3 regions of the Bradyrhizobium sp. CCBAU 45394 genome follow, and region 1 is predicted to be linked to each of the others. Evidence: riboswitches for the same ligand, from Rfam matches in the RefSeq annotation. Region 1 holds a riboswitch; each other region holds the start of a gene.

Region 1 (4,320 bases):
GCAGGTCGGCACCAACGCCGTGCTGCGCAATCTCGATCCCGGCGACACCGCCAAGATGGTCGAGGACGGCATCGCCCGCATCCAGGCCGCCGGCGGCGCCGATATCGTGCTCGTCGATCCGCAATATTCGCCGGCCGTCAACCAGCGCAAGGAGAGTGCCGGCAAGATGGTGAAGCTGCTCGGCAAGGTCGCTGAGCTCCGTCACGTCGGCATCTTCCCGCGCTTCGAGGTGATGCGCGACTGGCACGAGAATCAATCGATCCCGGTCGAGAGCTTCGTGATCGCCGACGGCCTGCATATGAACGATTGGGGCTATGCCTGCTTCGCCCAGCTCCTCGGCGACGACATCATCCGCTCCGTCGGCCAGATCAAGCTCGGGGTCAACGTGCCCGGGGACGTGCGGGCGTACCGGCCGATGTAGTTCGGCTGCGTAGCCGTAGGGTGGGCAAAGGCGCGCTCTTCGCGCGCCGTGCCCACCATCTATCGCCAGCTCGGTGGTGAATGGTGGGCACGCTTCGCTTTGCCCACCCTACGGAGCTCGATCGCCTCACGCCCTCTCCAGCGCCGCCGTCAGATCCTCGATCAGATCGTCCGCATGCTCCAGCCCCGCGGAGAAGCGGATGAAGCCCTCGCTGATGCCGAGCGCGGCGCGGTCTTCCGGCTTCAGGCGCTGATGCGTCGTGGTCGCCGGATGGGTGACGAGGCTCTTGGCGTCGCCGAGATTGTTCGAGATCTTCGCAAGCTTGAGCTCGTTGAGCACGCGGAACGCGGCCGCCTTGCCGCCCTTGACCTCGAAGCCGACCAGCGTCGAGCCGCCGCGCATCTGCTTCTTCACGAGCGCTGCCTGCGGATGATCGGCGCGGCCGGGATAGATCAATCGCGAGATCTTCGGATGGCCGGCCAGCACTTCCGCAACGCGTGCCGCGGTGTCGGTCTGCGCGCGCACGCGCACGGCCAGCGTCTCCAGGCCCTTGAGCAAGACCCAGGCGTTGAACGGCGAGATCGACGGCCCGGTCTGGCGCATGAAATTGTGGAGGTGCTCGGCGACGAAGGCTTCCGACGACAGGATGATGCCGCCGAGGCAGCGGCCCTGGCCGTCGATGTGCTTGGTCGCGGAATAGACCACGACGTCGGCCCCTAGCGCGAGCGGGCTCTGCCAGATCGGCGTCGCAAACACGTTGTCGACGACGAGCCGCGCGCCGCCCTTGTGCGCGATCTCGGCGATGCCGGGGATGTCGAGCACGTCGAGCGTCGGGTTGGTCGGGCTCTCCAGGAAGAACGTCTTGGTGTTCGGCCGCAAGGCCCGCTGCCACTGGTCGAGATCGAGGCCGTCGACCAGCGTGGTTTCGATGCCGTAGCGCGGCAACAGATCCTGAATGACGTAGAGGCACGAGCCGAACAGCGCGCGGGAGGCGACCACGTGGTCGCCGGTCTTCAGCGGCGCCAGGATCGCGGTCGTCACCGCGGCCATGCCGGTCGCCGCCGAACGCGCCGCTTCGGCGCCTTCTAGCTCGATCATGCGGCGCTCGAACATCGAGATGGTCGGGTTCGAATAACGCGAATAGATGAAGCCGGGATCCTCGCCCTTGAACCGCGCCTCGCACTCCTCGGCGCTGTTGTAGACGTAGCCCTGGGTCAGGAACAGCGCCTCCGACGTCTCGCCGAATTGCGAGCGCAGGGTGCCGGAATGGACCAGGCGGGTTTCGGGACGGTAAGTGGCAGGCGACTTCGACATAGGTACCTCCGACATGACCGTCTCGTCGAAAACGGTCACAAAAAAACCGGCCTGGATATATCCACGGGCCGGGATCACAGAGGTCCCCGGCCTGTTTAGCGACTTATTTAACGTGGCTGCAAGCCGGCCGGCTCAAATCACCACGGGATAAGTGATGCTCATATTCCGCAATGGCCTTTCCGTCAAGGCGTCCATCGGATAGCCGTAAAAGGCTAGTATTTCCCGCACGTCCGGATGCGTTTGACCCCTGACGAGGACCCCCGGTTGAGCTTCACGATCGCCGCCGACGCCAATGGTATCCTGCCCGACCGCATGATCGCGGCGATGGCGGAGGCGGGCCTCATCCTGCCCGCATACGATTTCGTCGAAAGCCAGATCCAGCCGGCGAGCCTCGACCTCCGCCTCGGAGACATCGCCTATCGCGTCCGCGCCAGCTTCCTGCCTGGTCCCGGCGCCACGGTGGCCGAGCGCATCGACGAATTGAAGCTGCACGAGTTCAGCCTTGCCGACGGCGCGGTGCTGGAAACCAACTGCGTCTACATCGTGCCGCTGCTCGAGAGCCTGGCGCTGCCGCCGGAGATCGTCGCGGCTGCGAACCCCAAGAGCTCCACCGGCCGGCTCGACGTCTTCACCCGCGTGATCGCCGACGGCACCCGCCGCTTCGACATGATCGGCGCCGGCTATCACGGCCCGCTCTATGCCGAGATCAGCCCGAAGACATTTCCGGTGCTGGTGCGCGAGGGCTCGCGCCTGTCGCAGGTGCGCTTCCGCACCGGTGACGCCATCCTCAATGCCGACGAGCTCGATGCGCTGCATGCGTCCGAGCGCCTTGTCGACATCGACGATGCCGATCTGGCCGGCGGCGTCGCCGTCTCCGTCGATCTCTCCGGCGAGAAGGCGAGCGGCTTCGTCGGCTACCGTGCCAAGCGCCACACCGGCGTCGTCGATGTCGATCGCCGCTCCGGCTATTCCGTCGAGGACTTCTGGGAGCCGATCTCGGCCCGGCCCGACGGCAGCCTGATCCTCGATCCCGGCGAGTTCTACATCCTCGCCTCGAAAGAGGCCGTGCAGGTGCCACCCGACTTTGCAGCCGAGATGGTGCCGTTTGATCCGCTGGTCGGCGAATTCCGCGTGCACTATGCCGGCTTCTTCGATCCCGGCTTCGGCTATGCCGGTGCCGGCGGGTTGGGATCGCGCGCCGTGCTGGAGGTGCGCTCGCGCGAGGTGCCGTTCATCCTCGAGCACGGCCAGATCGTCGGCCGCCTCGTCTACGAGAAGATGCTCGCCCGCCCCGACGCGATGTACGGCCAGCGCATCGGCTCGAACTACCAGGCGCAGGGCTTGAAGCTCTCGAAACATTTTCGGGTGTAGCGACATCTCCAACTGTCATGCCCCGGCTCGACCGGGGCATCCAGTACGCCGCGGCGTCTCGATTCAATCATAACTGTCTCTGGAATACTGGATCGCCCGGTCTTCGCCGGGCGATGACACCGAGTCTGTGGCTGGTTGCGCCGCCCCAGCCGCGATGACACACTCCCGTAAAACAACAAGCCGGGAGCGAACATGACCGCCGCAGCTGACTCCGCGCAGGAAGCCCAATGGAAGCGCTGGCGCGCGGTCGCCGATCTCTATCACGCCTATTTCACCGGCCTTATCCTCACCGTCGTCACGCGGCGCGGCACCGCGGATGCCGCGGAGTTCGTCTTCCGCGTGTTCCGCCGTCAGCAGCAGGAGCGCTTCCTGCCGGGGCTGGAAAAGCTCGGGCTCAGCCATCTGCCGCCGGCGGTCGCGGCTGCGCAATATCACTACCTCTCCAACTGGATCGGCGGCGTGCATGTCGAATACATGTATGAGAGCGACGTCAAGGCCTGGATCCGCTATCCGCCGCCGCGCTGGATCTGGAAGGGCACCGCGATCTGCGGCGTGCCGGGCGAAGTCTCACGCGCGATGCTGCGCGGCTGGCACGCCAATAACGGGGTTGCGCTCGGAGATCTTCGCCTCGGCTTCGTCTGCACCAAGCAGAGCGTCGACGGCCAGGACGGGCTCGAAGGCTATTATCATCAATACGACCATCCGCTCGAACTCGACCAGCGCCTGGTGTTCGCGCGGCATCTGGAAGCGCCGCCGTTCGATGCGAAGACCGCGCCGGCGCTGCCGGTCGCGAGCTGGCCGAAACCGCGGCTTGAAAAAGCCTATCGCAACTATGCGATGGAATATGTCCGCACCGCCGCGCCCGTGATGGTGCAGCTGTTCGGCCCGGAAGACGCCGGCTATCTGCTGCATCTCACCGGCAAGCTGATCGGGATGCAGTATTTCGACGAGGTAGCGGCCGCACTCGCGACGAGCCGCGGCGGCGCGAGGGAATTCGCATCGTTCCTGAACGCGCTGTTCGCTGCCCAGGACGACAATGCTGAGATGACGCAGTCCGAAGGCACCTTCGAAATCCGCCAGCAGAGCTGGAAGCTGATGGACGACGTCGCTGATTGTCACCGCGCCTGCGCCAAGGTGCTGGAGGGATTGTTCGAGGGATTGGCTGCCGGCTGCGGCCGGCATATCGGCATCCGCATGCGCCCGGCCGCAGGCGG
Region 2 (4,320 bases), on a different contig from region 1:
CGGATTCCCTTCCTGGTCAAGGACCCACGCGGCCACGCCGATTTCTACGCCGCGCTGGCGCGGCACGATGCCAGGGGATCGGCGCGCACGATGCGCGGCTTCCAGGGCGGCCGTCCCTCGATCTACACCACGACGGACGCGATCAGGGGCGTCGCGACGCCGGCGCTGATCATCTGTGGCGACGAGGATGACCCTTGCGTCGGGCCGAGCCTGTTCCTGAAGAAGCATCTTCCGGCCGCGGGCCTCGCGATGTTTCCGAAGTCGGGGCACGTGCTCAACCTCGAGGAGCCCGCGCTGTTCAACGAGACCGTGGAGCGGTTCGTCACGCTGGTGGAAGCAGGTCGCTGGCCGGCGCGCGATCCGAGGTCGGTGGCGGCGCATTAGTTTACCCAGTCATTCCGGGGCGCTCGAAGAGCGAACCCGGAATCTCGAGATTCCGGGTTCGGCACTTCGTGCCGCCCCGGAATGACGCCTACGGCGTCACTTCCCCTGCCCGCGCGTGAGCAGAAACACGCCCTGCTCGCCGAACATATTCCACACCCACCAGGGCAGGTTCAGCGGCACCGGGCGGCCATAGAGATCGAGCGCCACCGAGCGTTCCATCTTGACGTTGATCTCGTCGCAGAGCTCGACGAAATCCTTGATGGTGCAGAAGTGGATGTTGGCGGTGTCGTACCAGGTCGCCGGCAGGTTCTCGGTGCGCGGCATGTGGCCGCCGATCAGGAGCTGGAGCCGCATCTTCCAGAAGCCGAAGTTCGGGAACGAGACGATGGCGCGGCGGCCGATGCGCAGGAGATTTTCCAGCACTACACGCGGCTGCCGCGTCGCCTGGAGCGTCTGCGACAGGATCACGTAGTCGAAGGCATCATCGGGATAGTTCACGAGGTCGGTATCGGCGTCGCCCTGCACCACCGCGAGGCCCTTGGCGACGCAGCGGTTGACGCCCTCGCGCGACAATTCGATGCCGCGGCCGTCGATGCCGCGGGTCTCCAGAAGCTGGAGCAGATCACCGTCGCCGCAGCCGACATCGAGCACCTTGGAGCCCGGCTTGACCATCTCGGCGACGAGCAGATGGTCGGCGCGAAAATGACCGGACTGTCCCGCGCTAAGGCCGCCCAGCGGCAGCACTTCCTGCACTGACATCCTAGCCACCCCTGCCGTTGAGTCCGCGCGCCTTGCCGGCCGATTCCAGGAAGGCGCGGGCGATGTCGAAGAATTCGGGCACGTCGAGCAGGAAGGCGTCATGGCCGCGATCGGTCTCGATCTCGGCGAACGATACCCGCGCGCTCGACGCATTCAGCGCATGCACCAACGCGCGCGATTCCGAGGTCGGGAACAGCCAGTCGCTGGTGAAGGAGACCACGCAGAAGCGCGTCTTGATGCCCGCGAACGCCTTCGCCAGCACGCCGCCATGGTCGCCGGCGATGTCGAAATAGTCCATCGCGCGCGTCAGATAGAGATAGGAGTTGGCGTCGAAGCGCTCGACAAAGGACGAGCCCTGGTAGCGCAGATAGGACTCGACCTGGAAGTCGGCGTCGAACGAGAAGGTCGGCAGGTCGCGGTCCTGCATGCGCCGGCCGAACTTGCGATGCAGCGCCGCGTCGGAGAGATAGGTGATGTGCGCCGCCATCCGTGCGACCGCAAGGCCGCGATGCGGATGGATGCCGCGATCGGCGTAGCCGCCATTGTGCCAGTCGGGATCGGCCATCACAGCCTGGCGACCGAGCTCGTGAAAGGCGATGTTCTGCGCCGAGTGCCGCGTCGAGCAGGCAATTGCCAGCGCGGAATACACGCGCTCGGGGTAGGCCGCCGTCCATTGCAGCACCTGCATGCCGCCCATCGAGCCGCCGACCACCGCGAACAGCGTGTCGATGCCGAGCCGGTCGATCAGCATCGCCTGCGCGCGAACCATGTCAGGGATGGTGATGACCGGGAAATCCAGGCCCCACACTTTGCCGGTCGCGGGATTGATCGAGGCCGGCCCGGTCGAGCCCATGCAGCCACCGATCACATTGGCGCAGATGATGAAGTATTGGCTCGGATCGAGCGGACGGCCCGCACCGACGAGGGTTTCCCACCAGCCGGGCTTGCCGGTGACGGGGTGCACATTGGCGACATGCTGGTCGCCGGTCAGCGCATGGCAGATCAGGATCGCGTTGGAGCGATCGGCGTTGAGCTCTCCATAGGTCTGGTAGGCGATCTGGAACGGGGTGAGATCTATGCCGCAGTCGAGCGGCAACGGCTGATCAGCGCCGAAATGCGCGACGAGCGAGCTCGGATGATCCACCTCATGCGACCGCTCATCGGCACTGATCGCGGGATTGGATATCGACGTGACGCCAACCATCTGACCATCGACCTCGTTTGCGATCGGACTTCAGACCGCTACTTGCATCAGGCCATAAAAAACCCGGCCTGAACGATAGGTTCGGCCGGGATCGGAAGCGTCCCCGGCCTGTTTAGCGAGTTTTTTAACGTGGCTGCAAGCCGGCCGGCTCAAATGACCACGGAACAGGCAAAACTTAACGGCTTGGACGGTTTTCGTCAAGATACGGTCCTGATTGACCAAATTCGTCCCCGTCGCGTCAGCCGAAAAGGCCCGATTTCCCTTTGCATTTCTCTTTGCTTTCGCCGCTCCGACTGCCTAATCAAGACATCGACCGCGGCGGGTCCGACCTGATGGACCCGCATTGGAACGCCTCTCAACAGCACTTGCCAGATATGTCCCAACGTCCGCCCGCGCCACCATCGTTGCAGGAATTGCGCAAGGAGATCGACGCGATCGACGAGGGCATGCATCGCCTCCTGATGCAGCGCGGCGACATCATCGACCGCCTGATCCAGGTGAAGCAGACCCAGGAGGTGGGCTCGGCGTTCCGGCCTGCGCGCGAGGCCGACATGATGCGGCGGATCGTGGAGCGCCATCGCGGCATCCTGCCGCTCGACACGGTCGAGAGCATCTGGCGCGTCATCATCGCGACGTTCACTTACGTGCAGGCGCCGTTCGCGGTGCATGCCGACATCTCGGTGAGCGAGCCCGCGATGCGCGATTCCGTGCGATTCCATTTCGGCTTCACCGTGCCTTACGTCGCGCATTTCAGCGCGCAGGCCGCGGTCGAGGCGGTCGCGAAATCCAAGGGCGATCTGGCGCTGGTCTCGGCGACTTCCAGCCGCACCCCGTGGTGGCTGGAGCTGGAAGCAGAAGGCGCACCGAAGATCATCGCGCGGCTGCCCTTCGTCGAGCGTGCCGACCATCCGGCCGCGCTGCCCGTGTTCGCGATCTCGCGCGTCGCCGACAGTGCCCTGGTGACGGAGGTGGAGACTTTCAGCGTGCGCGTCTCGGGGTGGAATGCCGAGATCGCGCGGGCGCTGTCGCCGCTCGCCGACATCGTGGCGGTGCCCGATACCGCCTTCGATGGCGCCGCGCTGCTGGTCTCGGTCACGAGCGCGAGCAGCATCGACAAGATCAAGGCTGCCCTGATCGAGGCGGGGGCCTCGGTGCGCTCCACGGCCCTCGTCGGCAGCCACGCGACGCGCTATACGGTGCCCCCGACCGGGTCGAAATCGTAAGTTACGAGCCGCCTGCCATTCCGGAGTTGAAGATGTCCCGCCCCGTGCCGAACCCCGGCATTCTCGATATTGCGCCCTACACGCCCGGCAAGAGCCCGGTGCCGGAGCCGGGCCGCAAGGTGTTCAAGCTCTCGGCCAACGAGACGCCGTTCGGCCCCTCGCCCAGGGCGATCGAGGCCTTCAAGAAGGTGGCAGATCATCTGGAAGACTATCCGGAAGGCACCTCGCGGGTGCTGCGCGAAGCCATCGGCCGCACCTTCGGCCTCGACCCCAACCGCATCATCTGCGGCGCCGGCTCGGACGAGATCCTCAACCTGCTCGCCCACACCTATCTCGGCCAGGGCGACGAGGCGATCTCGACCACGCACGGCTTCCTGGTCTACCCGATCGCCACCATGGCGGTCGGCGCCAGGAACGTCATCGCACAGGAGAAGAACCTCACCTGCGACGTCGACGCCATCCTCAAGGCTGTGACGCCGAAGACGAAGCTGGTGTGGCTCGCCAATCCGAACAACCCGACCGGCACCTATATTCCGTTCGACGAGGTCAAGCGCCTGCGCGCCGGCCTGCCCTCGCACGTGCTGCTGGTGCTGGACGCCGCCTATTGCGACTACGTCTCGCGCAACGATTACGAGATGGGCATCGAGCTCGTCGCCACCACGGAGAACACCGTGGTGACGCACACCTTCTCCAAGATCCACGGCCTCGCCGCGCTGCGCATCGGCTGGATGTTCGGCCCCGAGCACATCA
Region 3 (4,320 bases), on a different contig from region 1:
GACGTGCTGCGCGCCGAGATGATCGAGATGACGGAAGCCTTCATGGCGTCCTGCAAAAATCCCGGCGCGATCCTGTTCGAGTGCACCAACATGTGCCCATTCTCGCGGGACGTCGCCGAGGTGTCGGGTCTGCCGGTGTTCGACATCAACACCCTGATCAACTTCTTCCATCGCGCGGCCCATCCTGTGCCGTTCCTGCGCTGAACCAGCCGGGACAGGCGGCGAGGCGCGCGATGAACGCGCACGAGCCTAAAATAAGGCGGCGTTGACAGCCTGTCCGTAGATCATTGCAGCAACGAGTGAGAGCAGCAGGCCCGCTCCCGAGAAGATGACGACGACTTTCAGAGTCTCGACATCGACATTGGTTCCCGTCGCGCGGGATATTGCTCTTGCCAGTGCAGCAATCATCGCCAGCTCCGAAGCGGGCCGCGCGGAAGCGAGGCCTCACTTCATCTAGCGTTACTCGGCGCATTCGCGTGTGAAGCAGATTACAGGTGATCCCGCTGCACCCAGCCCGTTGCAATCGCGCTCGCCCAGGTGAGCATTCCCCTGGCCCGCGCCAATGCTGCCATGGCCGTGGTGTCGTAGGCCACGTAGCGGAGCGTCGCGGACCAGCCTCTGTTGGCATGCTCCAGAATTGCGTAACACGCATGAGGGGTGCCGACCTCGACCACGTAGGGAACGGGCATCTTCCCGTCGTAACCGGGCAATCCAACGCTGCCGGGATTGACGACCAGCCGGCCATCCTTCAGACGCACCACGCGCGGAATGTGCGTGTGTGCGCACAGGATGATCTCGGCGTCGATCCCCTCGGCGCCGGCCTCAATAGAATCAATCCGGCTCGGACGCGGGCAGCCGTCGCCCGCGATGTGGTCGAGCCAGAACGCAGCATCATTCCCTGGCGATCCATGGCACAGGAACGCCCGCCCCCTATACATGAGCGTGGACGGCATGCTTGCCATCCACTCGAAATGCTTGCGTTCGAGCTCTCGGAAATCGCTGCGCGCCGATGTGCCGGCCTGCCACAGCTCCACGAGAATGCGGTCCTGATCGCCCTTGATGGACGGAAAGCCTCGCTCCATCAGCAGGTCAGCCGTTCGGGCCGCTTCGAGCGGACCGCTAACATGGTCGCCCAGGTTCACGACCTCGTTGATGCCGAGCGCAGCAATGTCCGCAAGGACGGCTTCGAGCGCCGGACGATTTCCGTGCACATCCGCGATGGCAGCAAATTTCACTTGGCCTCTCCATTCGAGATGGCCGACGATTCACCCAATGCGGGACGATGCAGGGATAGCGGGTCTCTTTAGCTGCATTTTTAGAAGCGCCCGCAAGCTGAGGATCAAATCGGCGCTGGACGAACGCTTACATGACCAAGGTGCTGCGATCAACCGATCTTCGCTCGCGCGGCCGGAGCCTGCGGCGCGCCGCGTTGGGCCGACAGCTCCGCCCACAGGCGGGAGCGCACGCCTTCATTGAGAGGCACAATGTGGAACGGCTGGCCGAAGATTGCGAGCGGCTCCTTGGCCGGCTCGAACCGCGGCCAGGCTTCCGCGATGTCGGGCGCGCCGGATGTGACGAAGCGCAGCACGCTTGCCTGAAACCGCGCGGCGACCTCGATATCCTCGGGCGTCATCGGCCCGCCCTTGCGCTTCAGGATCGGGCGGTCGATGAAATCCGGCGGGTGCGCCCAGAGGCAGGCATTGTCGGCACCGTGGGTCGGCCCCTGCGACAGGAACGGCTCCAGCGCCGGGCGATGGTCGAACCGGCTCAGCCACACCGCGCCGCCAGCCGCGGCATGAAGCCGCGCAAGATCTGCCATGGGGCGATGCCAGAACGCGTCGGACAGCAGCGCCTCGTACGGATCCTCGTCGACGCGCGCTGTGGCGCGGTAATACGCCAGCAGACGTTGCCAGCCGGCATCGCCGACTGCGGCGCGCACTTGTCGTTCGGTGGTGCGGATCATCGCGGCCGGCGGCGTGCTCTTCAGGAACATCACCATCTCGTCGCGGCAGGAGCCGAGCCAGAGCGGAATGTCGCGCAAGGTTCCTTCGGCGAAGACGTCCCGCGGCTCGCGCGGAATCACGATTCCGTCGAGCACCGGGCCGAACACGGTGCCTTGTTCGGTCTCGTCCGCAAGCCCGCGACTGACGCGCTCCACCGCCGCGAAGAGCTTTGGCAGTGGCAAAGAGGCAATCGCGGTTGGGTCGTACGCTAATTCGAGCTCGGCAAGCACGCGGCGTGCAACGTCGTCGGCATGATCGGCGCTCATGATGTTCCGCCCGGGCGCGCTGAGCGCGAGGGCGCGAATGAACTTGCCTCTGGCCTGCGGCAGGGTTGCGAGCGCGATCACCATCGAGGCGCCGGCCGACTGGCCGGACAGCGTGATCGCGTCAGGATCGCCGCCGAAATCCGCGATATTGGCGCGCACCCAGTCGAGGGCGGCGAGCGAATCCGAGATCGCGAGGTTGTTGGCCTCGCCGAGCCCAAGGCGATGCAATTGCAGGAATCCGAGCGGGCCGAGCCGGTAGTTGATGGTGACGATCACCGCCGGACCGTGCGCGGCGAGGAATGCGCCGTCATAGTCGGCGCCGCCGCCGGTGACGAAGGCGCCGCCATGGATGAAGACCAGCACCGGCAGCGGCCGATCGGCCTCTGCCGGCGTCCAGATGTTCAGGCTGAGACAGGCAGCCTCGTCCGCATGATCGAGATGGCCCGGCTGCGGCGCGTAAGCGCCGTAGCCCGTGCAGCGGAGCGGCTCCGTCCACGCTTTCGGCGGCATTGCCTTGGCAAAGCGCGGCGCGGTTGCGAACGGCACGCCCTTGAAGGCACGCATACCGGCCTGCGTGGTGCCGACGACGGGGCCACTCGTGGTCTGAACTGCGCTGGTCAGCATGCGTGCCTCGTCTTCACTCAAGCGCGCCGCTTGCCGAGATCGGCGATGTCGACGGTGTGGGTTTCGCGCGCCGTCGCCGCAGCGGCTGCCGAGATCACGCAGCAGCAGGCGACGAAGATCGCGACGGGGACCCAGCCGTTCGGCCCCTCCCCGACCAGGCTCGCGCTCACCAGCGGCGTGAAGCCGGCGACGAGAAAGCCGAGCTGCGTGCCGATCGCGGTGCCGGAATAGCGCACGCGCGCCTCGAACATCTCGGCGTAGAACGACGGCCAGATCGCGTTCGGCGCGGCGTAGACGATGCCGGACAGGATCATCGCGGCGGCGAAGATCGCGATCGTGTTGCCTGACGTCACCAGCATGAAGTACGGGAACAGCAGCACCGCGCAGCCGAGCACGCCGCCGATGAACACCGGCTTGCGGCCGATCTTGTCGGCGAGCAGGGCCCAGAGCGGCTGGGTGAGCAGCGCCGTGACGTTGCCGAGCACGCCGGCCCACAGCATGGTCGGGCGCGCCACGCCGAACTTGCTGGTGGCATAGCCGAGCGCGAACACGGCGGTCATCGTGCTCACGGTCGCGATCAGCGCGCAGACGATGACGCGCAGCACGTCGGGCCAGTAGTCGCGCAGTAGGGCGACGACGGGGAAGCGCGCAACCTGCGCCTTGTCCTTGATGTCTTCGAACACGGGCGTTTCCGGCATGGTCCGCCGCACCAGGTAGGCGACCAGCAGCACCAGAGCGGAAAGCAGGAACGGAACGCGCCAGCCCCAGTTCAGAAGCTGGTCCTCCGGCAGGCTCGATACCGGAATGAATACCAGCGTCGCCAGGATCGCACCGGCCTGGGTGCCGCTCAGGGTCCAGCTCGTGAAGAAGGCGCGGTTGGAGTTGGCCGAATGCTCCAGCGTCAGCGAGTTCGCCCCGCTCTGCTCGCCGGCGGCCGAGAGGCCCTGTAACAGGCGAAGCAGCGTCAGGATGACGGGCGCGGCATTGCCGATCGCGTTGGCATCCGGCAACAGGCCGATCGCAAGCGTCGAGCCACCCATCAGTACCAGTGTGAACAGCAGCACCGTCTTGCGACCAATGCGGTCGCCGAAATGGCCAAGGATGACGGCGCCGACCGGCCGCGCGATGTAGCCGATGCCGAAGCTGAGGAGCGCGAGCAGTGTCCCGGTCGAGGGATCGACATTGGCGAAGAACACTTTTGGAAAGATCAGCGCGGCCGCGGTGCCGTAGATGAAGAAGTCGTAGTATTCGAGCATGCTGCCGACGAAGCTGACCAGCGCGGCGCGCTTCGGCAGCTTGCCCGGTGTTGCCTCCGCTGCGGATGACGCGTGCAGCGATGCGGTTGACGTCAACGTCATTGCAAGTCCTCCCCATGTGTCCGGTGCGGCTCGCGTCAGGCGGTCCGCCGCGCGCGCGTTTTGTGGTTC

Evidence for each region. A riboswitch is a leader RNA that binds a small molecule or an ion and turns the genes downstream of it on or off. The one in region 1 is predicted to bind S-adenosylmethionine.
Region 2: it holds a riboswitch for S-adenosylmethionine, as region 1 does, so the genes downstream of both, metX (homoserine O-acetyltransferase MetX) here and WN73_RS36120 (O-succinylhomoserine sulfhydrylase) in region 1, are expected to answer to the same signal.
Region 3: it holds a riboswitch for S-adenosylmethionine, as region 1 does, so the genes downstream of both, WN73_RS03505 (metallophosphoesterase family protein) here and WN73_RS36120 (O-succinylhomoserine sulfhydrylase) in region 1, are expected to answer to the same signal.

What each region holds. Positions count from the first base shown of each region.
Region 1 covers NZ_LBIX01000175.1:173,367-177,686, reverse strand. Annotated here, with positions in the region: gene WN73_RS36125 (SGNH/GDSL hydrolase family protein) at 1-421, shown strand, start outside; gene WN73_RS36120 (O-succinylhomoserine sulfhydrylase) at 548-1,735, opposite strand; SAM riboswitch at 1,810-1,889, opposite strand; gene WN73_RS36115 (2'-deoxycytidine 5'-triphosphate deaminase) at 1,970-3,106, shown strand; gene WN73_RS36110 (hypothetical protein) at 3,299-4,320, shown strand, end outside.
Region 2 covers NZ_LBIX01000012.1:104,330-108,649, reverse strand. Annotated here, with positions in the region: gene WN73_RS07685 (alpha/beta fold hydrolase) at 1-384, shown strand, start outside; gene metW (methionine biosynthesis protein MetW) at 481-1,143, opposite strand; gene metX (homoserine O-acetyltransferase MetX) at 1,145-2,347, opposite strand; SAM riboswitch at 2,439-2,518, opposite strand; gene WN73_RS07670 (chorismate mutase) at 2,722-3,570, shown strand; gene WN73_RS07665 (pyridoxal phosphate-dependent aminotransferase) at 3,603-4,320, shown strand, end outside.
Region 3 covers NZ_LBIX01000004.1:586,719-591,038, forward strand. Annotated here, with positions in the region: gene WN73_RS03495 (aspartate/glutamate racemase family protein) at 1-204, shown strand, start outside; gene WN73_RS03500 (hypothetical protein) at 250-408, opposite strand; gene WN73_RS03505 (metallophosphoesterase family protein) at 489-1,235, opposite strand; SAM riboswitch at 1,283-1,361, opposite strand; gene WN73_RS03510 (carboxylesterase/lipase family protein) at 1,385-2,893, opposite strand; gene WN73_RS03515 (MFS transporter) at 2,911-4,251, opposite strand.